Regions from separate parts of the Thioalkalivibrio sp. ALE9 genome, predicted to be linked through region 3. Evidence: predicted binding sites of a transcription regulator. Region 3 holds the regulator's gene; each other region holds the start of a gene.
The links. The regulator sigma-54, encoded in region 3, starts transcription at its own class of promoters, with help from an activator protein. The targets are predictions, from matches to a motif close to TGGCANGNTNCNTGCTT.
Positions count from the first base shown of each region.

Region 1: a site for sigma-54 is predicted at 2,814-2,830, ahead of glnA (glutamate--ammonia ligase). Genes of this name have one in related genera too.
Region 2: a site for sigma-54 is predicted at 2,054-2,070, ahead of D106_RS0111945 (PEP-CTERM sorting domain-containing protein). Genes of this name have one in related genera too.
Region 4: a site for sigma-54 is predicted at 3,608-3,624, ahead of D106_RS0103990 (TonB-dependent copper receptor). Genes of this name have one in related genera too.

Region 1 is NZ_KB898123.1:82,725-88,454, reverse strand. It holds gene asnB (asparagine synthase (glutamine-hydrolyzing)) at 1-1,089, shown strand, start outside; gene glnA (glutamate--ammonia ligase) at 1,324-2,733, opposite strand; gene D106_RS0103545 (cation diffusion facilitator family transporter) at 2,952-4,175, opposite strand; gene glyQ (glycine--tRNA ligase subunit alpha) at 4,338-5,282, shown strand; gene glyS (glycine--tRNA ligase subunit beta) at 5,345-5,730, shown strand, end outside.
Region 2 is NZ_KB898133.1:24,974-30,703, reverse strand. It holds gene prsT (XrtA/PEP-CTERM system TPR-repeat protein PrsT) at 1-142, shown strand, start outside; gene D106_RS0111945 (PEP-CTERM sorting domain-containing protein) at 997-1,965, opposite strand; gene D106_RS0111940 (RND family transporter) at 2,347-4,605, opposite strand; gene D106_RS0111935 (LysM peptidoglycan-binding domain-containing protein) at 4,605-5,730, opposite strand, start outside.
Region 3 is NZ_KB898129.1:79,253-84,982, forward strand. It holds gene lptC (LPS export ABC transporter periplasmic protein LptC) at 1-126, shown strand, start outside; gene lptA (lipopolysaccharide transport periplasmic protein LptA) at 107-634, shown strand; gene lptB (LPS export ABC transporter ATP-binding protein) at 631-1,401, shown strand; gene D106_RS0110675 (RNA polymerase factor sigma-54) at 1,491-2,972, shown strand; gene hpf (ribosome hibernation-promoting factor, HPF/YfiA family) at 2,989-3,327, shown strand; gene D106_RS0110685 (PTS sugar transporter subunit IIA) at 3,331-3,798, shown strand; gene hprK (HPr(Ser) kinase/phosphatase) at 3,850-4,881, shown strand; gene rapZ (RNase adapter RapZ) at 4,889-5,730, shown strand, end outside.
Region 4 is NZ_KB898123.1:169,737-175,466, forward strand. It holds gene D106_RS0103975 (LysM domain-containing protein) at 191-1,228, opposite strand; gene D106_RS0103980 (PP2C family serine/threonine-protein phosphatase) at 1,281-2,117, opposite strand; gene D106_RS0103985 (sigma-54-dependent Fis family transcriptional regulator) at 2,449-3,399, opposite strand; gene D106_RS0103990 (TonB-dependent copper receptor) at 3,698-5,626, shown strand; gene D106_RS0103995 (copper chaperone PCu(A)C) at 5,680-5,730, shown strand, end outside.

The DNA of each region.
Region 1 (5,730 bases), on a different contig from region 3:
GAGACCGCGATCGCCCGCGAGATGGCCGAGAGCGTCGGCGCCGACCAGGACATCATGACCCTGAACGCCGACCACCTCTACGACAACTTCGAAGAGGCGCTGTGGCACGCCGAGCGCACCATCTACAACACCCTCGGCGTGGCCAAGCTGCTGATGAGCCGCCACGTGAACAAGGCCGGTTACAAGGTGGTGGTCACCGGCGAGGGCTCGGACGAGTTGTTCGGTGGCTACCCGGCGTTCCGCCGCGACATGTTCCTGCACGGCCTGGACACCCTGCCGGAGGCCGACCGTCAGGCCTGGCAGCAGATGCTGAACGAGTCCAACGAACTGGTCTCCGGCGCGATGCTGGCCGAGGACGAGGTGGATGACCCCGAATTCACGAAGATGATGGGCTTCACCCCGTCCTGCCTGCAGCCGTGGCTGGCCGCCGCCGACCACGTGCCGGGCCTGCTGCACCCGAAGCGCCGCGAGCGCATGCAGGGCTACCAGCCGGGCAAGGCCATCGCCAACGCCCTGGACAACGACATGCTGGAAGGCCGGCACCCGCTGGACAAGGCCCAGTACGTCTGGATCAAGACCATGCTGGAGGGGCAGATCCTGACCTGGGGCGGCGACCGCATGGACATGGCCAACTCGATGGAGGCGCGCCCGCCGTTCCTCGATCACCACCTGGCCGAGTTTGCCGCCCACCTGCCGCCGACCATGCGCATCAAGGGTCCGACCGAGAAGTACGTGCTGCGCGAATCCATGAAGGGCCTGCTGCCCAAGGTGCTCTACGAGCGCGAGAAGTTCGCGTTCATGGCACCGCCGGCGCACACCGACCCGGTCAAGTGGGCCGCGATGAAGGCGCTGGCCGATCGCTACCTCGCGCCGGATAAGGTCGAGGAGGCGGGTCTGCTGGATCCGGAGGGCGTGCGCCAGGTGTTCGAGCTGCACGAGTCCGAGGATACCCCGGCCGCGACACAGGTCCAGCTGGACGCGGTGATCAACCACATGATCGGGGTCCAGGTGCTGTACGAGAAGTTCGTGGCCACCGACATCCCGGCGCTGGCACAGCAGAAGGCCGAGGAGTTCGGCTGGCACGCCTGATTGCCGATGAACGGTCAGAGGCCCGGGAGAGTCCTTCCGGTGCCACACGAGAAGGCCCCGCGGATCGACCATCCGCGGGGCCTTTTTTGCGATGCCCGATCCGGCATCGCCGGTCGTGTCGGCGAGCAGGGCTTCTCCCTGGTGGAGCCCGAGCCCGGACACAAAAAAGCCGCCGGCCCCGGAGGGCGCGGCGGCGGATGGCCTCGCGGCCCCGAGGGGCCGGAAGCGGACGCCTTACAGGCTGTAGTACATGTCGAACTCGATCGGATGGGTGGTCATGCGCATCTGCGTGACGTCTTCCATCTTCAGGTCGATGTAGGCATCGATCATGTCGTCGGTGAACACGCCACCCTGGGTCAGGAACTCGCGATCCTGGTTCAGGGCTTCCAGCGCCTGGTCCAGCGAATGGCAGACCTGCGGGATGCCCTTTTCCTCTTCCGGCGGCAGGTCGTAGAGGTTCTTGTCCATCGCGTCGCCGGGGTGGATCTTGTTCTGGATGCCGTCCAGGCCGGCCATCAGCATCGCGGCGAACGCGAGGTACGGGTTGGCGGTGGAGTCCGGGAAGCGCAGCTCGATCCGGCGCGCCTTCGGGTTCATCACGAACGGGATGCGCAGCGAGGCCGAGCGGTTACGGGCGGAGTAGGCCAGCATCACCGGCGCCTCGAAGCCCGGCACCAGACGCTTGTAGCTGTTGGTGGACGGGTTGGTGAAGGCATTCAGCGCACGGGCGTGCTTGATGATGCCGCCGATGTAGTACAGCGCGGTCTCGGACAGGCCGCCGTAGAGGTCACCGGAGAACAGGTTCTTGCCGTCCTTGGACAGCGACTGGTGCACGTGCATGCCGGAGCCGTTGTCGCCGACGATCGGTTTGGGCATGAAGGTCGCGGTCTTGCCGTGGATGTGGGCCACGTTCTGCACCACGTACTTCAGGATCTGCACCTCGTCGGCCTTCTGCGTCAGGGTCGCCGGGCCCACGCCGATCTCGCACTGGCCGGCGGTGGCCACCTCGTGGTGGTGCACCTCGGTCTCCAGACCCATCTCGGTCATCACTTCGCACATGGTGGAGCGGATGTCGTGCAGGCTGTCGACCGGCGGGACCGGGAAGTAGCCGCCCTTCACGCCCGGGCGGTGCCCGATGTTGCCGTCCTCGTAGACGCGCTCGGAGTTCCAGGACGCCTCCTGGGAGTCCACGCGGCAGTAGGAACCGGACAGGCTGGTACCCCACTTCACGTCGTCAAAGATGAAGAACTCGTTCTCCGGACCGAACAGCGCGGTGTCGGCGATGCCGGTGCTCTGCAGGTAGGCCTCGGCGCGGCGCGCCAGGGAGCGCGGGCAGCGGTCGTAGCCCTGCATGGTGGCCGGCTCGACCACGTCGCAGCGGATGTTCATGGTCATGTCTTCGAAGAACGGGTCGATCACGGCCGACTCGGCGTCCGGCATCAGGATCATGTCGGACTCGTTGATCCCCTTCCAACCGGAGATCGAGGAGCCGTCGAACATCTTGCCTTCCTCGAAGGTCTCTTCGTCGATGTCGTGGGCCGGCATGGTCACATGCTGTTCCTTGCCCTTGGAGTCGGTAAAGCGGAAGTCGACAAAGCGCACTTCCTTTTCCTTGATCTGGTTCAGCACGTCGGCTGCGGACATGGGGGTCTCCTTGGTCTTCACTTGAGTCTTCGATTTTGGCCGGCCGGCCAGTTGGCCCCTGCACGGCTTCGTGGGTCATTATGCAGGCATCATGCCATCCGGCCCGATTCGGCCCGGGCGCGCGAAAAACGGGCACCCCGGGTGCCGCGCCGCCTCCTCTTTGCACCAACATGGTGCCGTATATGCACAACGATAGTGCTTGCTGGGGTGTGCCGCACCTAATGAGTGCACGGACGATAGAGTAGCGTGACCTCGCCCAGCATGTCGCCCACCTGCGGGTGGGCGTGCAGCCGGTCGGCCAGGGCCCGGGCCCGCGCCTCCAGGTCCGGGGCCGCGGTTGCCCCGTCAAGGCGCAGGGTCAGCGTCATGTGCACCCGGCCGCCCAGGTAGTGCAGGGACAGGTGCTCCACCGCGTCCAGCTCCGGGGTGTCGGCCCAGGCCTCGCGCAGGGCCTCTACCAGTACCGGCCGTAACGGCAGCGTCGAGCTGCGCGCCTGCTCCGCGTCATTCTCCGGGTCCACGTGCACCGTGATGTCGTTGACCCGCTCATGCTCGTCGGTCACCGAATGGAACACCGCATCGGCGATCCGATGCCCCTCGGAGACCGAGATCATCGGCGCGACCTGGATGTGCACATCGGCCACCACGTCGCTGCCGTGGCGGCGGGTGCGCAGCATGTGCGCATCCTTCACCCCGGGCACGTCCAGGATGGTGCGGTGAATGCGATCCACCTTCTCCGGCTCCAGCGCGGTGTCGATCAGCTCCGCCGCGGCGCGCACGATCAGGCGCCCGGCGATATGCAGGATGAACAGGGCGACGATCAGCGCCGCCAGGGCGTCCGCCCACGGGAAGCCGGCGACCGCCGCGCCCACGCCGACCAGTACGAACAGCGACGAGATTGCATCCGTACGGTGGTGCCAGGCATTGGCATCGAGCATCCGCGAGCGCAGGCGCTTCGCCACTCGGTGGGTGTACTGGTACAGGCCCTCCTTCGCGACCAGGGTCAGCGCGGCAAAGAAGATGGCCATATTGGCGGGACCGGTCATGGCCTCGGGGTCGACCAGCCGGCTGCCGGCTGCCCAGGCGATCCCCAGCCCCGCGGCTGCCAGAAAGACCCCGACGATCACCGTTGCCAGGGTCTCGATGCGGGCATGGCCGTACGGGTGGTCCTGGTCGGGGGACGCCGCAGCCTTGCGCGCCGCGAACAGCACGACACCGTCGGTGATGAGGTCCGACAGCGTATGCACGCCGTCCGCGACCAGCGCCTGCGAGTTCAGAAGCCAGCCGCTAAGTAGCTGCGCGACGGCGAGAAAGCTGTTCACGGTCGCGCCCACCAGCGTCACCCGGCGCGTATCCCGATAGCGCTGGCCGTTCTCCGCGGTCACCGTCGGCTCCGAATTGGCGTGGGGCTCGCTCAGGGCGGTTCTCCCGAACCGGATCAAGCCTCCAGTATGGGCGCCTTCCCGGCTGGCGCAAAACCGTCTGCCGCCACAGGGAAGTGCCGACTCGCGCGGGCGTCTCCGCGTTTCGCGCTGACGCTGACGGTGGCCGAGGCTGGAGCCCGGCCGATATACTGTCCGCTTTGCCCTGACCCGGGATCCCGCATGGCGCACGAACGCACCCCGTCCAGCAGCAGCCCCACCTTCCAGGACCTGATCCGTCGCTTGCAGGACTACTGGAACGACCACGGCTGCGTGGTCCTGCAGCCCTACGACATGGAAATGGGGGCCGGCACCTTCCATCCGGCGACCTTCCTGCGCTCCATCGGGCCGGAGCCGTGGCGCGCGGCCTACGTGCAGCCCAGCCGCCGTCCTACCGACGGTCGCTATGGCGACAACCCCAACCGCCTGCAGCACTACTACCAGTTCCAGGTGCTGCTGAAGCCGTCGCCGCCGGACATCCAGGACCTCTACCTCGGCTCCCTGGAGGCGCTGGGCTTCGACACGCTCACCCATGATGTGCGCTTCGTCGAGGACAACTGGGAATCTCCGACCCTCGGCGCCTGGGGCCTGGGCTGGGAGGTCTGGCTGAACGGCATGGAGGTCACCCAGTTCACCTACTTCCAGCAGGTCGGCGGGCTGGACTGCCATCCGGTCTCCGGCGAGATCACCTACGGACTGGAGCGCCTGGCGATGTACCTGCAGGGGGTGGAGAGCGTGTTCGACCTGGTCTGGACCGTCGGCCCGGACGGCCGCCCGGTGACCTACGGCGACGTCTACCACCAGAACGAGGTGGAGCAGTCCACCTACAACTTCGAGCATGCCGATCGCGACGCCCTGTTCGCCGCCTTCGATCAGCATGCGAACGAGAGCGATCGCATGATCGAGCTGGGCCTGCCGCTGCCGGCCTACGAACAGATGCTGCGCGCCTCGCACAGCTTCAACCTGCTGGATGCCCGCGGTGCGATCTCGGTCACCGAGCGCCAGCGCTACATCCTGCGCGTACGCGAGCTGTCGCGAAACGTTGCGCAGAAGTATTACGAGTCGCGCGAGGCCCTGGGCTTCCCGCTGTGCGCCGATGACGACACCAACAAGCCCGACGCCGCCTGAACCCTATTTCCCGGATCGCGCGCCCTTGCGCGCGGTCGTGATGGACCCGACACGGACCCGACATGGCTGAAGCCCGCGAACTCCTGATCGAACTGGGCACCGAAGAGTTGCCCCCCGCCGCCCTGCCGCGCCTGCGTGATGCCCTGGCCGAGGGTCTGGCCAACCGGCTGAGCGAGGCCGGGCTGGAGCCGGGCGTGCCCGAGACCTTCGCCACCCCGCGCCGGCTGGCGGTGCTGTTCCCGGACGTCCCGGGGCAGCAGCCGGACCAGTTGCAGGAGCGTCGCGGCCCGGCTGTGGCCGCCGCCTTCGATGACGCCGGCGAGCCGACCAAGGCGGTGTTGGGCTTTGCCCGCTCCTGCGGAGTGGAGGTCGAGCGCCTGGAACGCGAGACCACCGACAAGGGCGAATACCTGGTCTTCCGCCAGATGCAGCCGGGCCGCGCCCTCGG
Region 2 (5,730 bases), on a different contig from region 3:
GGGCATCCAGTACCACCTGGCCTGGGCGGAAAGCGAACAGGGCGCACGCGACGCCGCCGCCGACCGCCTGCGGCAACTGCTGGAGTCGCACGAGGCGTTCCCGCAGCGGGCGGACGCCGAGGCGTTGCTCGAGCGCCTGTAAGCCCGAAGAGGTCCGACGTTCGAAGGGGCTGCCACAGGCAGCCCCTTTTTTCATGCCTGCCCGCACGCCTGCACGGCCGGGATGACGGTGTGTGGGGGTATGAGGCCGGGAATCTGGATGCCCTGTTCCGCCCCCTGTGGGAGCCTGCTCGCAGGCGAATGCCCCTGCCCGCGTCCGGCTCTGGCAGGAGCTTCGCCTGCAAGCAGGCTCCCACAAGGATGTTTCCACCGCGCACCCCTCTGTCGTCATCCCGGAGACCGCGCAGCGGTTATCCGGGATCTGCCGGGATCTGCCGGGATCTGCCGGGATCTGCCGGGATCTGCCGGGGGCTGGCGCGGCGTCGGTGGCGGGGGTGGGAGATCCCGGCTCTTCGCTTCGCTACGGCCGGGATGGCGGAGTGTGGGGGAGTGCAGCGGTGGGGAATCCGGATGTCCTGATGTGACCCCTTGACCCCTGTGGGAGCCTGCTCGCAGGCGAATGCCCCTGCCCGTGCCCGACTCTGGCAGGGGCTTCGCCTGCAAGCAGGCTCGCACAAGGATGCCTCCGCCGCGCGCACCTCCCCCTGCCGTCATTCCGGAAACCGCGTAGCGGTTATCCGGGCTCTCCGGGGTTTGCACGGCGTCGGCGGCAGAGTCTGGAGATCCCGGCTCTTCGCTGCGCTACAGCCGGGATGACGGAGTGTGTGGGAACGCTGTGGGCGGGATGACCGGAGGGAGCCTTGGGGGTAGGGCATCCAGGGTGTTGGTCTGGCGTATGGCCGGAGGGCGGGCAGAAAAAAGGGCTCCGCGGAGGGAGCCCTTAACTCGGTGACCCCACAGGGGGGAGTGGGTCACCAAGGCTGTTGGTGGTGCGTGTTATGCGGCCTGGCGGTGGGTGCTGTTGGAGCGGCGGCGCATGCCACCGACGCCGATGAAGCCCGCCAGGATCAGCAGGGACAGACCCATCAGCGCCAGGGTACCCGGCTCCGGCACCGCGAAGCGCAGGCTGCCGTCATGGGTGGACTGGGTTTCGCTGAACAGGCTTTGCCCATCGCGCTCGTCGCCGTAGACATTGTTGGCATCAGCACCGAAGAAGGTCTCCGGCGGCGGTTCCTGGATGGTGCCCGCGCTGGCAAAGGCCGAGACGATGAACGTCGGGGCGCCTTCTTCGTCTTCGATCAGGTCTGCGAAGTCGATGCCGTCAGCGGTGAACCAGAAGCCCGGCAGCACGCTGGCCACCTGGAATTCGAAGGTGAAGGTCCCTTCGATGAAAGCCCCGCCCTGGCTCTCGAATTCCAGGATGCTGTTACCCGATTTCAGGGTCATCTCCATGACCTGTTCGCCAGCGCTGAAGTGGGCCTGCGCCGCTTCATAGTCTTGGCCGAAACCGGGGTTCGGGTCGGCCATGAACAGACTAAAGCAGCACCCGACCCCGGTATAATTGGCGTTGACGACATAGTTTCCGCCCACGGTACCGGTGCCGGTAATCACGCCGCGGAGCTCGTCCCAGAGCAGCCCCATAGAGTATGTACCGCCAAGGAAGTCGGGGCCGGACTGGGGTGCGGCACCGCCAGCGGAGGTCCGGAAGGACCCGGCATCGCCGTAGCCACGGTCATAGAACACATCGCCAACCTGAACCGGGTCCAACGGATCCTGAACGTATTGGAAGGTCTGGGTGTTCAGGTCGAACTGGATACGGCGGACGTTTTCGACCGAACCGCTGTAGTTCGTGGTGGCGTCGAGGTTGATGTCGAAGTCAATGACTTCCGCTGCCGTCGCCGTACTCGCACTGGCGGCGATCATGCCGACACAGAGCGAAGCGAGAAGTACTTTTTTCGCGTTCATGGGGCTCTCCTGATGCTCAATTTACAGCGATTCAACCATCGCCGGGGTCTGGCCTGGTGGCCGTGTCTGTTGCTTTCGGTTGAATACAAAGCAGGCTCCGTGCCAATTTCCCGGCTCGGGGTGGAGGCCTCTCAAGACATTGAAAATAAAGGAGGAAAGTGGGGGTCATGTGCTGGGCCATGGGCCGCGTGATCGCAGGAGGGTCTTGTGGCCGGGGAACTGTAAAGGGTGTCGACGAGCGGGCCGGCTGGATGAGGCCGTCAGGACGCCCGAAACCGGAGAAACCGGTAAAGAATGTGCAAAAACAGAGGGTTGTTCGGATTACTTGGCTTGTAAAGCATCTCGACAGGCCGGCCGCCAGAGGCGCGACCGGGGGCTCGGTCAGGCCGCGCGGGCCCGCGCGAGCCGGTGCCCGACGACCAGCAGGGCCGGGAGGACCAGCAGGTCGAACAGCAGGGCCGCGATCAGCCCGAAGGCGGTCAGCCAGCCAAAGGCGGCCGTGGGCTGGAAGTCGGACAGGGCCAGCAGCAGGAACTGGCCCACCAGCACGATGGTGGTGGCGGTGATCGCGCGCCCGCTGCGGCGGAAGCTGCGGGCGAGCGCCCAGGCAACCGGGCTGCCCCGCCCGCGGCGCTGACGATAGTTGTGCAGGACGTGGATGGTGTCGTCCACGGCGATCCCGATGGCGACACTGGCAATCATGGCCGTGGCCATGTCCAGCCAGATGCCGAGCAGGCCCATCAGGGCGAAGATCATCGCCACCGGTGCCAGGTTGGGGATCATGCTGAGGACGGTCAGCGGGATCGAGCGCCACATCAGCAGCATCAGAAGCGTGATCATCGCGGCCACGGCATACAGGCTGTGCAGCTGCCCCTCGATCAGTAACCGCTCCTGGTCCGCGAACAGTCGGGCCATCCCGGCCATGTCCCATTCCAGGTCGGCCGGCGGGTTGGCCTCCAGGTGGTCGCGCAGATCGTCCATCAGTGCGTTGATGGCCCGCGCCCCGTGGGCGTTCAGGTTGAGCAGGATGCGGCTGCGTTCGAAGTCGCGGTCGACGGCATCGAACAGGTCGCGGCCGTCGTAGATGAACAGGTACTGGGCGACCAGGTTGGGGTCGTCCGGGATGCGCCGGAAGGCCGGGTCTTCCTCGTTGAAGGCCCAGTGCATCTCGGCGACGAGATCCGGCAGGGACAGGCTGTAGTCCACCTCGGGGCGCTGGTCCAGCCAGTCCTGCACGCGCTGGATGGCCAGCATCCGTTCCGGGTCCTGCAGGCTGTCCCAGTCCGGCCCGTCGAACACCACCTCCAGCGCCATTACCCCGGAGAGTTCGCGCTCCACCGCGCGGGTCGCCTGGGTGATCGAGTGGTCGTCGTCGAAGAAGGCGTAGAGATCGGTTTCGACCTCGACTTGCCGGATCTGTGGGATCGCGAGGGCCACCAGGATGGCGGTGGCCAGCAGGACCCAGCCGGCGCGGCGGATCGCCAGGTGTGCCGCCAGCGCGGTGAAGCGGTCGAGCAGGCGCAGGCCGCGCTGCGGGGCGAGCCAGTCGCCGCGATCCCAGCGCACCATGATCGCCGGCAGGAGCAGCAGCACGACCGCCGCGGCGAGCAGCACGCCGAAGGCCCCGATCAGACCGAAGGTCTCGATCGGCCGGATGCTGCTGACCTGCAGCGACGCCAGCCCCGCCGCGGTGGTCAGCGCCATGAACGCGGTGGGACGGGCCACGGCGGCCAGCGCCGCCTCCACGCGGGCGCGTCCCCGGTGCCCGCGCTGCGCGGCATGCAGCAGGGCGTTGAAGAAGTGCATCAGCATCGCCACCGTCAATGCGGTCAGCAGGGGCGGCAGGATGGCGGAGATCAGCGTGAACGGCCGGTCGAGCAGGATCAGCAGGGCGATCGCGGGCCCGGTGACCGCGCTGATTGTGGCAGCGGACAGCACGACCACCAGCGGGCGCCGGAACAGCCACCACAGCAGCAGGAGGCTGATGGTCATGGTGCCCGGAACCAGGAAGGCGAGGTCCTTGACCATGGCCCGGAGCTGCGCGACATCCAGGGCGATATGGCCGGCGATGGCGGTCAGCTCGCCTTCCAGGTCGTGCTCGGCGATCCGGTCGCGGAGCAGGCGTTCCAGCTGCAGGCGCTGCAGGCTGTTTTCCAGCGCGTGCGGGCGCACGACCACCGCCAGCGCCTCGCCGCCGGGGCCGGCTACCAGGCCGGGGGCGAAGCGGTCACGCAAGACCCGCTCGCGCCATTCATCGGCCGTGCGCTCGTCCAGCGCGCGGCCGTCCACCAGGTGGTCCACGGTGAAGCCGTCGGTCGTGGCCCGGATGTGGTCCAGGGTGGTGACCGACAGGACCCGTTCGACGCTCGGATCGGCCTCCATGTCGCGCACCAGCGCGTCGATGCGTTGCAGGAAATCGGCCTCGAACAGCTCGCTGCCGGTAAACAGGCCGACCAGTACCTGATCCTGAGGGAAGCGTTCGCGCAGTTCGCGATCGAAGGTGACGGCCGCGGCGTCCTCGGGGAAATAGGACTCGGGGGCGTTATCCAGGTTGACCTGCAGAAGAACGGGGCCGGGCAGTAGGATCAGGAGGGCCAGGATGCCCAGGGCCAGCAGGGGGTGCCCCAGAAGCCAGCGCATCAGAACTGGCCCCGCCAGCCGGTGACGAGCATGCGGTTGTCACGATAGAAGCCCCCGGCCGTGCCCTCGGCCCCGTCCAGCCAGTGCAGGCCGATATAGAATTCCATGGGTTCGCGGGCGATCCATGCCAGTTCCGGGTTCAGGTAGACGTCGCGGCGGTTGAGCCCGATCGAATAGCGCAGGCGGGCCCGCCAGTTGTAGTCGGCAAACGGGCTCTCCAGTTCTCCGGTCAGGAAGTAGCTTTCGCGCGCATCCAGCATGTCGCCGGCGTTCAGCAGGTGCTGGCCCGCCAGCTGGGTGGTCATGCGGAAGTCCCCGTCTCCGGGGAAGCCCTCGGCGCCGACCACCCAGTCGACCCCCTCCACCGTGGTCTGGCGCAGGTCATCCGCGCGGGTCACCGGCACGTCGCTCAGCCAGGCGGCCTCGGCGCGCCAGGTCCAGGCGCCGGTGGCAAAGGCGGTGTCGCCGCCCACCACCCAGGTGCGCGGGTGGACGGCCTCCAGCGTCGGGTCCCCGGGTGGCTGGCCGGCCAGGATGGCCTGGCGGGTGTCGGTATCGAAGCGGTAGTAGGGCTGCGAATGCCGGGCCCGCTGGACGGTGACGGCGAAATCGGCGCCGCGGCCGGAGCGCCCCAGGCGCACGCCGGCGCCGCCGTTGCCGGAGACATCGTCGTCCAGCGCGGCCTGCTGGATCACCGGCGCCAGCGCCGGGTCCTGTGGCAGCCCCAGCAGGCGTCCGCGGTTGCGGTCCACCGGGTGCCAGAGGCTGTCAAGGTCGGGCAGCTCCGCCGGCCGGAACAGGGGCAGGAAGACCAGGTCGGCATGCCACGGCCCCTGGAAGAATTCCGCGCGGATCGCCGGGTTCGCGCGGCGCCGTTCGCCGTACGGGTCCAGGCCGAAGCGGGTCAGGTCCTTGGTGCTGAGCCGGTCGGTCGGCGGGATCTCGTCCACCCGTCCCCACAGGATGCGCTGGGTGCCCACGGTGACGCGCGTACGATCGCCCCGGTAGCGCAGGAAATTTTCGTCGTAGTCGGCGCGTGCGCGGGTGGTGCTCGGGTAGTTGCCGCCCTGCTGGGCCTGGATGTCCGCGCGCGCGCCCAGGCGCAGCTCCCAAGCCTCGTTCAGG
Region 3 (5,730 bases):
TTCCAGCGCGGCACCGGCCTGCGCGTGGACTCGCGAGCGGATACCATAGAGCTGTTCCATGACGTGTACTCGCTCTACAGCGAGGCGAGCGAGGAGGACCCCGCGCATGACCCCGATCCCGAATAGCCGCCGCCTGCCGGGCCTGCTTGCGGCGGCCGGCCTCCTCTCCGCCCTGCTGGCGACGCCGGCCCTGGGCCAGCAGGGATCGGGACCCTCGCTGCCGGTGGAGATCACCGCCGACCGCGCGGAGATGGACGAACGCCAGGGCCTGGGCACCTACACCGGGGACGTGATCGTGATCCGCGGCGACATGACGCTGGAGGCCGACACGGTCTACGTGCGCACCCGGGATCGTCGCCCTTACGAGATGGAGGCCCACGGCGAGCCGGCCCGCCTGGAATCCCCCGACCCCGAGACCGGCGAGATGCGTATCGCCACCGCGCTGCGCATCGACTACCTGCTGAACGAGGACCGCATGATCCTCACCGACCAGGCCCATGTGATCACCGCCAGCGAAGAGGCGCGCGGCAAGCGCATCACCTACGACCTGACCACCGACGTGATCGAGGCCGAACGCGGCGAGGGCGACAGCGAACGCGTACGTATCACCATCCAGCCACGCGACGACGAATGAACGCACCCGCCACCAGCCCGGCGCCGGAACCCGCCGAGGCCCGTGATCGCCTGATCGGGCGCGAACTGACCAAGCGCTACGGCCAGCGCACCGTGCTCGACCAGGTGGATGTCGACCTCGCACCCGGTGAAGTGGTCGGCCTACTGGGTCCCAACGGCGCCGGCAAGACCACCTGCTTCTACAGCCTGGTCGGGCTGATCCGCCCTAACGCCGGGCGCATCACCCTGGGCGGGCACGACATCACCCGCGCGCCCATCCACGTGCGCGCCCGCGCCGGTCTCGGCTACCTGCCCCAGGAGGCCTCGATCTTTCGCCGCCTGAGCGTGTGGGACAACCTGCAGGCCGTGCTGGAACTGCGTCCCGGACTGGACCGCCACGAACGCCGGCGTATCGGCGACGCGCTGATCGAGGAGTTTCAGCTCGAGACCGTGCGCCACAGCCCCGGGATCGCGCTGTCCGGCGGCGAACGTCGGCGCGCCGAGATTGCGCGGGCCCTGGCCGGTGACCCGCAATTCATCTGCCTGGACGAGCCCTTTGCCGGGGTGGACCCGATCTCGGTGGGCGATATCCAGGATGTAATTCGCCACCTTGCAGCGCGCGGCATCGGGGTTCTGATCTCCGATCACAACGTGCGCGAAACCCTCGGGATCTGCCACAGGGCCTATATTCTGAGCGAGGGGCGCCTGCTGGCCGCCGGGACACCCGACGAGCTACTGGCCGACCCCCAGGTGCGCCGGGTCTATCTCGGCGAGAATTTCCGCCTGTGATTCCGGCACGCGCACAACCCGCGCCGGTGCACAAACCACGAGGCAGCATTTAAGATCGCTCTTATGGTCACCCGCGACCCGCACAGCCAATGCTGAAACCCGGCCTGAATCTTCAGCTGGGTCAGACGCTCACCATGACCCCGCAACTGCAGCAGGCGATCCGCCTGTTGCAGTTGTCCACGCTCGAGCTGCAGGTGGAGATCCAGCAGGCGCTGGAGAGCAACCCCATGCTCGAACAGGTGGAAGACGAGGACGACATGGGCGGGGCCGAGCGCCTGGACGCGGAGGGCGAGGTGGTGGAAGGCGACCGCATGGAGGCCACTACCACCAGCGATGACGTGATTCCCGAGGAGCTCACCACCGACAGCCGCTGGGACGACATCTACGAACCGCCGCCCGCCCCCAAGGGCGTGGATGACCGCGACCCGCTGGAAAACACCAGCGACGACGACGGCGAGGGCCTGCAGGACCACCTGCTGTGGCAGCTGCACCTGAGCCACCTGACTCCGCGCGACCAGCGCATCGGCGCGGCCCTGATCGACGCGATCAGCCCCGACGGCTATCTCGAAGGCGACCTCGAGACGCTGGCCGAGACCATCAGCCGCGGCGAGGAAGAGCCCGTCGGCGTGGATGAGGTCGAGGCAGTCCTGCACTGGATCCAGCAGTGCGACCCCCTGGGCGTGGGCGCGCGCGATCTGCGCGAATGCCTGGAGATTCAGCTGCGCGAACTGGCCCCGGACGCCCCCGCCCGCGAGGCCGCCCGGGCGATCCTGGAACACGGCATGGACAGCCTGGGCAAGCGCGATTACAAAGCCCTGCAACGCCAGTCGGGTGTGCGCGACCCGGACGAACTGGCGCGCGCCCTGGACCTGATCCGCACCCTGAACCCGCGGCCGGGCGCGCAGATCAGTGCCGCCACCTCCGAATACGTGGTGCCCGATGTCTACGTGCGCCACACCCCGGAGGGCTGGCGCGTGGAGCTGAACCCGGAAATCGCGCCACGCATCCGTATCAACGACCTCTACGCCGGCATGGTGCGCCAGGTATCGGATGCCCGCGACAGTGCCTTCATGCGCGACCAGCTGCAGGAGGCGCGCTGGTTCCTGAAGAGCCTGCACAGCCGCAACGACACCCTGCTGCGCGTCGCCGAGGCGATTGTCCATCGCCAGCAAGGCTTCCTGGAACACGGCGAGGTCGCGATGCAGCCATTGATCCTGCGCGATATCGCCGAGATCCTGGAGATGCACGAATCGACCATCTCCCGGGTGACCACCCAGAAATACATGCACACCCCGCGCGGAGTCTTCGAGTTCAAGTATTTCTTCTCCAGCCATGTCGGCACCAACGACGGTGGCGAGTGTTCCGCCACCGCCATCCGTGCCATGATTCGCGAATTGATCGACGACGAACCCGCGAACAAGCCGCTCAGCGATGCCCGGCTCGCCCAGATCCTGGCGGACCGGGGCATCAATGTGGCGCGTCGCACCGTGGCCAAGTACCGCGAGGCGATGCACATCCCTTCATCCAGCGAACGCCGGCAGATGGCCTCCATGCCCACCGGCCACAAGTAACCAAGGAGTCCCGACCATGCAGATCAACCTGACCGGCCACCATGTGGACCTCACCGACGCCCTGCGCGACTACGTCAACGAGAAGTTCGCGAAGCTGGAACGCCACTTCGACAAGGTCATCGACGTGCACGTCGTGCTGACCCACGAGAAGACCCAGAACCAGTTCAACAAGGCCGAGGCGAATCTCCAGGTCAGCGGCAATCACATCCACGCGGAGGCCTCCCACGAGGACATGTACGCCGCCATCGACGCGCTGATCGACAAGGTCGACCGCCAGCTGATCAAGCACAAGGAAAAGGTCAAGGATCATCACCGGGCCGAGGGCGCCCAGCGCAACCGTGAGCAGGCCTCCTGACCCATGTCCATTGCCGAGCTGATCACCGCCGAGCGCATCCGCCTGGAGCCGGAATGCTCCAGTCAGAAGCGGGCCCTGGAGGCCCTGTCGGAACTCCTCGCCGGCGGCGGTGATGCCGGCGGACCGGGCAGCACCGCGATCTTCGAGGCCCTGTCCGCGCGCGAAAAGCTGGGCTCCACCGGCCTGGGCCATGGGGTTGCGATCCCCCATGGCCGCCTGGCCGATCTCGAGGCTCCGCGCGTGGCCGTCCTGCGCCTGGAGAGCGGCGTCGACTTCGACGCCATGGACCACGAGCCGGTCGATATCCTGATCGCCCTGCTGGTCCCGGAGGCCGCCACCAGCGATCACCTCGACCTGCTGGCCCAGCTGGCGCGCGGGCTTTCGCAACCGGACACCATTGCCGCCCTGCGCCGGGCCGGCGATGCCGCCAGCCTGGAACAGGAACTCGTCCGCCGCTTCCGCGAGGGCTGATCCCGTGCGCCCCGCACCCTGCCACGCCACCGATCCCCGCCGGCCCTGCTCATGAACGAGGCACTGGGCGAAGGCGGGATTGCCCGCGACATCAACGTGGAGAGCCTGATCCAGGCTATGGGCAACCGCCTGGATCTGCGCTTCGTGCATGGCGAGCACGCCGCCCCCGACCGCAAGCTGGTCGGCGAGGACGGGGATGACCTGCCACTGGCCGGCCACCTCAACCTGATCCGCCCCAACCGCATCCAGGTCATCGGGGACTTCGAGGCCCGCTACATCGCCGGCCTCAGCGACGACCAGCGCAACGACCTGATCCTGGAGATGGCCCGCACCGGCACCACCGCGGTGATCTTCGCCGAGGACACCTGTCCGTTCTCGGAGATGCCCCATGCCCCGCAGGAGGCGCTGCCGCTGATCCTGTGCTCCAGCACCAGCAGCCACGAGATCATCGCGCTGCTGCGCTACTTCCTGCAGCAGCGTCTGGCGCACTTCGAGGTGCGCCATGGCGTGTTCATGGAGATCCTCGGCATCGGCGTCCTGATCAGCGGGGCCTCCAGCGTCGGCAAGAGCGAGGTGGCGCTGGAGCTGATCTCGCGCGGGCACCGCCTGATCGCCGACGATGCCCCCGAGTTCGCGCGCATCGCCCCCGACATCGTGCGCGGTCACTGCCCGGCCCTGCTCCAGGACCTGCTCGAGGTGCGCGGGCTGGGGGTGCTGAACATCCGCGCGATGTACGGCGACTCCGCAATCAAGGGCGGCAAGTACCTGCGACTGATTATCGACCTGCGCGATCACGGCGAACCCTCACCGGTGCCCGACGACCGGCTGAACGGCCGCCGCGGCGAGATCGACATCCTCGGCCTGCGCATCCCGCTGATCAGTCTGCCGGTGGCGCCGGGTCGCAACATCGCGGTGATGATCGAGGCCGCCGTGCGCAACCACATGCTGCACATGCAGGGCTACATCGCCGGGGATGACCTGCGCGCCCGCCAGCGCCGGCAGATGAGCGGCGAGGCCGAGGAGCCGCCCTACCACCGGGCCGTGCCCGCCACGACCGTCCCCAACCCGGACCCGGAGGGCTGAGTCCGCCATGCGCCTGCTGATCGTCAGCGGTCTGTCCGGATCCGGCAAGACCGTGGCCCTGCACACCCTGGAGGACGCGGGCTATTTCTGTGTGGACAACCTCCCGCTGCCGCTGCTGCCGGATCTGATCCGCCAGGTGCGCCAGGGCCACTACGACACCGAGGGCGATCGCCATCTGGCGGTGGGCGTCGACGTGCGCAGCGGGCTGGAGGCCCTGAAGGGGTTTGCCAGCCTGCTGGCCGGGCTACGGGCGGAGGGCCTGCAGGTGGAGGTCCTGTTCCTGCAGGCCTCAAGCGACGTACTGCTGCGGCGCTACCACCTGACCCGGCGGCGTCACCCGCTGGCGCGCGATGGCGTGCCCCTGGTGGAGGCCATCGACCGCGAACGCGAGTGGCTGGGCCACGTCGCGGCGGAGGCCGACCTGACGGTGGACACCTCGCGGCTGTCGATGCACGACCTGGCCCGTACCCTGCGCGACCGCATGGGCGAGCGCGGAGAGCACGAGCTGTCCCTGCTGTTCCAGTCCTTCGGCTTCAAGCACGGCGCGCCGATGGACTCGGACTTCGTATTCGACGTGCGCTGTCTGCCCAACCCCTACTACGAACGCGAGCTGGCCGGCCTGACCGGCCGCGACCCGGCCGTATGCGAGTTCCTCGAGGGGCACGGGGAGGTCGCGGCCATGTTCGACAGCATCCAGGGCTTTCTCTCGCAGTGGCTCCCGCGGCTGCTGGAGGACCACCGCAGTTACGTGACGGTCTCGATCGGCTGCACCGGCGGCCGACACCGCTCGGTATACCTGGTCGAACGCCTTGCGGGGGCGTGGCGGGACCGGGAACATGTTACTGTTAG
Region 4 (5,730 bases), on a different contig from region 3:
GGGGCGCAACGCAGAATCGGAAAACCTGGGGTACCAACCCCGAAGGGGCTCGGCCGCCCGTTGCTATCAAAAACGGGTGCGCGAACGGCGTTGCGGCTCCCTTGTGCAGAATGACTGCATGGCGGTCACCGCGCATTAAACGCACGCAAAAGCGACTCGAGCGCGAGCGTGTACAGGGATCAGTGTTTCCTTAACCGTCGAGGGCGTCCAGCCGGCGCTGCAGTTCCAGCGCGCGCAGCCGGTACCCGCGGGCCGCCTCGAACTCGGGGTCGATCGCCAGCGCCTCGTCCCACAGCGCGATCGCGGTATCCAGGTCCTGGTTGCGGTAGCGCACGATGGCCTCTGCATGCAGGGCCTCCTTGTGCTGTTGCTCCAGTTCGGCGTGGTGCTGGCGGGCGCCGGAATGCTGCGGGTCCCGGGCGAGCACCTCGCCAAAGGCCTCCAGCGCCTCCGCGGTGTCCCCGGCTGACCGGGCCTCCAGGCTGCGCTGGTACCAGTAGCCCTTCTCCGCCTCGAGTGCCAGGGGCTCCAGCCAGTCGGCCCATTGCGTCTCCGCCTCGGGGTGCTCGCGGGCCCGCTCCACGACTTCCAGGGCCGCGCCGAAACGCTCCGCGGCCAGGTCGGCCTCGAGGGCCCGGCGCAGGCCGTCCTCGCCCGCGCCGGGCGCGGCATCCGGGTCCAGCGCGGTCAGCTGATCATCCAGGTCGCTCGCGTCGCGCGGCAGCGAGGAGGCATCCCGGGGGATGCGCAGTCGCTGCCCGACCAGCAATCGGTCCGGGCGCTCGAGATCGTTGTACCGCGCGAGGATCACGAAGCGGTTGGCATCGCCCAGGTGTTCGCGGGCCAGTCGGGCCAGCGTCTCACCCGGTTCCACCGTGTGCTCGAAATGCGCCTCGCCGAGCATGGCCCGCGGATCCCCGGAAAGCTGCTCGCGCAGATGACGGGCGGCGTGGTTCCGCGGCTCGTCCGCGAGGATCCGGTCGAGCGCGACCTGTGCCCGGTCCATCTCGCCGCGCTGCAGGAGCTGCACGATCTCGGCGATCTCCAGACGTTCGATCTCCGGTTCTTCCGCTGCCGGTTCGGGCGCGGGGGGTTCCGCAGGCGCCGTTTCTTCCTCGGCCTCCGCATCCGGGTTGAATACCCCCTGCAACTGCGCGCAACCGGGCAGCAGCCCGGCCAGCGCGGCGAGCAGAACGAGGCGTAAAGGCAGGGTGCGGAACTGCGTCATGGCAAGATCTTCGGTTCGGGCGCGGTGCGGCGCCTGGAGTATACGATCGGCATCAGTCCAGCGGCCACAGCAGGATCGCCAGCGCCGCGGCGAGCAGCAGCAACAGCGCCAGCGTCGGCTGGATACGGGCCTTCAGGTGCCGGCGCCAGAACCGGCCACGGGGTCGCGCCGCCCGCCAGGTGGCGAGCGCCACGTTGTCGCCGCCGGGCCCGGCGCGCCGCGCCGCCTCGCGGGCCGCCTCGGTGGTCGCGGTGCCCAGATCGGGATGGTCCAGCAGTTCGACGATCGCGTCCGGCGCGAACTGTTCCCAGAAGCCGTCGGAACACAGCAGGAAGCGGGTCTGGGCGGTCACGGGCGCCGCGTCATGGTCGACCCGTATGGGGTCGACCACGCCCAGACCCTGCAGCAAGCGATTCTGCTCCGGGTGCGTGGCCATCTCCGCCTCGCGGATCACCCCCTGGTCGACCAGCTGCTGCACCCGTGTGTGGTCGCGCGTGCGGCCCTGCAGGCGGTCGCCCTCGATGTGATACAGGCGGCTGTCGCCGCAATGGGCCCAGCAGGCCGAGTCCGGCGTAACGTACAGGGCTACCAGTGTGGTTCCGGGGCACAGGGCCGGATCGGCGCCGCCTTGTTCCAGCAGGGCCGCATGGGTCTCGTGGAACAGGCTCTCCAGCAGGGCAGGGCCATCCGCGGTCCGCCCCGCGCAGCGATTCCACAGGCGTTCGGCCGTCGCCACGGCCGTCTGCGACGCTTGCGCCCCGCCCTCGTGGCCGCCCATGCCATCGGCCACCAGCAGCAACGCGCTCTGCCCGTCGGGCCCGTGCAGCACGGTCACCGCATCCTGCTGCTCGGCGCGGCCACCTGTCTCCCTGGCGTATCCGGTTTCCATAGCCATTCCCGGTTGGCAGTCCCGCCATGATCGCGCAGTCGGCTCGTGCCTGCCAGGCCCTGCAGCGGTTGGCTAGGAGCCTGTCGGATCTGGGACTGATCTGCTGCCCTGCGCTCGCGACGATCGTCGAAACCCGACAGGCTCCGAATCGCTCTCGCGGTGGTAGTTCCGTGACCACGCGCCCACCCTATGAAAGGTGCTGCCCGTCTGGGCAGAATCCGTGGGCCGGGTTTGAGCGAGGGATAAACTGCCCCAGAGCACGTCGTTTGCCGGAGGGGTAAAAGCACCGATACCTACCCGAAGACAACACCGGGAGCCGGGCGGGCAGGGGCTATGAAATCGCGTTCTTCTTCATGCGATACAGCAGGGTGTCGCGTGTGATCCCGAGCAGGCGGGCAGCCCGCGAGCGATTGCCGGCGGTACGCTCCAGGGCCTGCCGGATCAGGTCGATCTCCAGGCGTTCCAGGCTCAGACCGTCGGGCGGGATCACCCACGGACCGTGTTTTTGGTCGCGCGGCGACTGCATCCAGGAATCCGGCAGATCCTGCGGCCGGATCGTCTGACCGGCCATGAAGATTACACAGCGCTCGACCAGGTTCTTCAGCTCACGCACGTTACCAGGCCATGGCCAGCGTTCGAGCCAGCGCAACAGCTCTGGCGTGAAGTGTGGTGGTTCAAGCTCATGGGCGTTGGCGAGCTCCAGGCGGAAATGCTCCACCAGACGCCGCACATCGCCCTGGCGCTGCCGCAAGGGTGGCATTTCCAGCGGCACCACAAACAGACGAAAGAACAGATCCGCCCGGAACCGGCCCTCGGTCACATGCTGGTTCAGGTCTTGGTGGGTCGCGGCGATGATGCGGACATCCACCTTCTCGGGGCGAGCCGCCCCCAGCGGCTGGCATTCGCCGCTCTCCAGAAAACGCAGCAGCTTGGCCTGTGCCCCGGGAGGCAATTCGGCGATCTCGTCAAGCAGCAGGGTGCCGCCATCGGCCTGGCGAATCAGGCCGGACTGGGCCTCGTGTGCCCCGGTGAAGGCCCCGCGACGGTGACCGAACAGCTCCGACTCGACCAGATCGGCCGGCAGGGACGCGCAGTTCACGCTGATCAGCGGTGCCGCACTGCGCCGGCTGTGCGCATGGATCCGGCGCGCCAGCCGTTCCTTGCCGGTTCCGCTCTCGCCCTGAACCAATACGGTCGCGTCGGTACGCGCAACCAGACTCGCCTGCCGCATCAGCGCCTGCAGTTCGGGGGAGTCACCAATCAGTTCGGGAGGGACGTCCATCAGACAACATCTAACCGGATTAACAGGACTGAAAGCCTGCCCGGACCCGGCCCGTCTGGCAAGGCATGCGACGCGGCGCGGCAGCAGTCAAAGTGCGAGCTTTGCCGCGCCCGGTATGGCATTTGCCACACCCTCGGCTTAGGCTCCTACGGAGCGACCGCGCGCAAAACACTCCTCCGAACAGTGTGTTGAGAGGGCCCACGCGGGCTGGCACGGGGTTTGCCTTTGTCCAGGCTCCTGATGGACAAAGGAGCAGGATGCAATGAAAGCGCGATACGCCTTGCCGGGCTGTCTGATGATGGGTGCGGGCCTGATACTCGCCGTTACGCCCCTGGCAGCCGATGAACTGCCGCGGCTGAGCCCGGTCGTCATCACGGCTTCGCCCATGACCGGTCCAGGCGTGGTGACCACCGACCCGCGCCAGCCTCGCCTCCCGCTGCCCGCCCACGACGGCGGCGCCTATCTCGGCTCCATCCCGGGGTTCACGGTCAGCCGCAAGGGCGGCACCAGTGGAGACCCGGAGCTGCGTGGGCTGGGGGGCTCGCGCCTGTCGATCCTGCTGGACGACGCCCCGATCCTCGGCGGCTGCGGGGGGCGGATGGACCCGCCAACCGCCTATGTCTATCCGCAGGCCTACGAACATATCGAGGTCACCAAGGGACCGCAGAGCGTGCGCTATGGTGCCAGCCCCGCCGGCGTGGTGCGCTTCGAGCGCGAGGCCCCGCGGTTCGAAACCGCCGGAGAGGTCCGGGGCTTTACGGGGATCACCGTGGGTCGCTTCGACCGCTTCGATCTGGTCACGGATATCGCGACCGGAAACGAGCACGGTTACATTCGCGGCATTGGCACCCTGTCCGACCAGTCCGACTATCGCGATGGCGACGGCAATAGCGTGCACTCGCAGTACTCGCGCTGGAGTGGCACCGGCATTGTCGGATGGCGCCCGGATGACGACACTCTGGTCGAGTTCACCCTGGACCGCTCGGATGCCGAAGCCGCCTACGACGATCGGGGCATGGACGGCACGCAATTCGAGCGCACCGGCTACAGCCTGGCCGTGACCCGAGAGCGCCTCGCACCCTGGCTGGACCAGATCGAGGCCCGGGTCTTCTACAACGAAATCGACCACGTGATGGACAACTTCACGCTGCGCGAGCCACCGGGCATGCCGATGGTCAGCTACCCCGACCGTGTGACGACCGGGGCGCGCCTCGCCGCTGATTTCGTGCTGCCGGGCGAGGCCCTGCTGCACGCGGGGGCCGAATATCAGCGTAACCGGCACCGGGGAAACCGCCTGATGGGCATGGCGGCGCTCGGCTGGCGTGACGTGCCACGTAACGACACCGCCCGATTCCGCGATACCGGCGTGTTCGCGGAGCTGGAGTATCCGCTGACGGATACCCGCCGCCTGGTCACGGGGCTGCGCGTGGATCGCTCGCGGGCCGAAGCCCAGGCCGAAAACGGGTTTGGTGGTGCCGCGACCGGAAGCGTCGACAGCAGCAACCAGATGAGCGGCTTCCTGCGGGTCGAACAGGACTTCGCGGCCTGGCCGGCCACCGGGTACCTGGGTATCGGGCGGGCCGAACGCGCCGCCGACTTCTGGGAACGCCGTCGCGTGTTCGAGCTGGAGACCGAGACGCTCACCCAGCTCGATCTGGGCGTACAGGTGCATCATGGCGATCTGACCGGGTCGCTGGCCGTGTTCTACGGTCAGTTCGATGACTACATCCTGATCGCCCGCGACGCCCCCGAGGCGCGCAACGTCGATGCCACCACCTATGGCGCCGAGCTGGACCTGGCCTGGGCGCTGCACCCAAGCTGGACCGCCCGCGCCAGCGCCGCCTGGGTGCGTGCCCGGAATGACAGTGATGGCGTGCCTCTGGCGCAGACGCCCCCTGCCGAGCTGACGCTGGGCCTGGAGTACGCGGCCGGGAACCGCTTTGCCGGGGCGCAGGTGCGCGGCGTTGCGCGCCAGGACCGCATCCACCTCGATCACGGCACCATCTACAGCTTTGATACCGAGGAAACGCCCGGATTTGCCACCACCGCGGTCTATGTCGGGATGGAGGTCTTCGGAAACTCGCGGGTCACCTTCGGTATCGACAACCTGTTCGACCGCAGCTACCGCGAGCATATCCAGCGCGGTCAGGCCGAGCTCGGCACCGCGACACGCTCCATCAACGAGCCGGGGCGAACGCTATGGGCCAACTGGACCGTGGAATTCTGAGCCAATATCGGGCGCATGGGTTGCGCCGGCGGCCCACTACGAGGAAGCAAGAAATGAACACATCCATTCGCACGCTTTGCGCATTCGCGCTGGTCGGTCTGTTC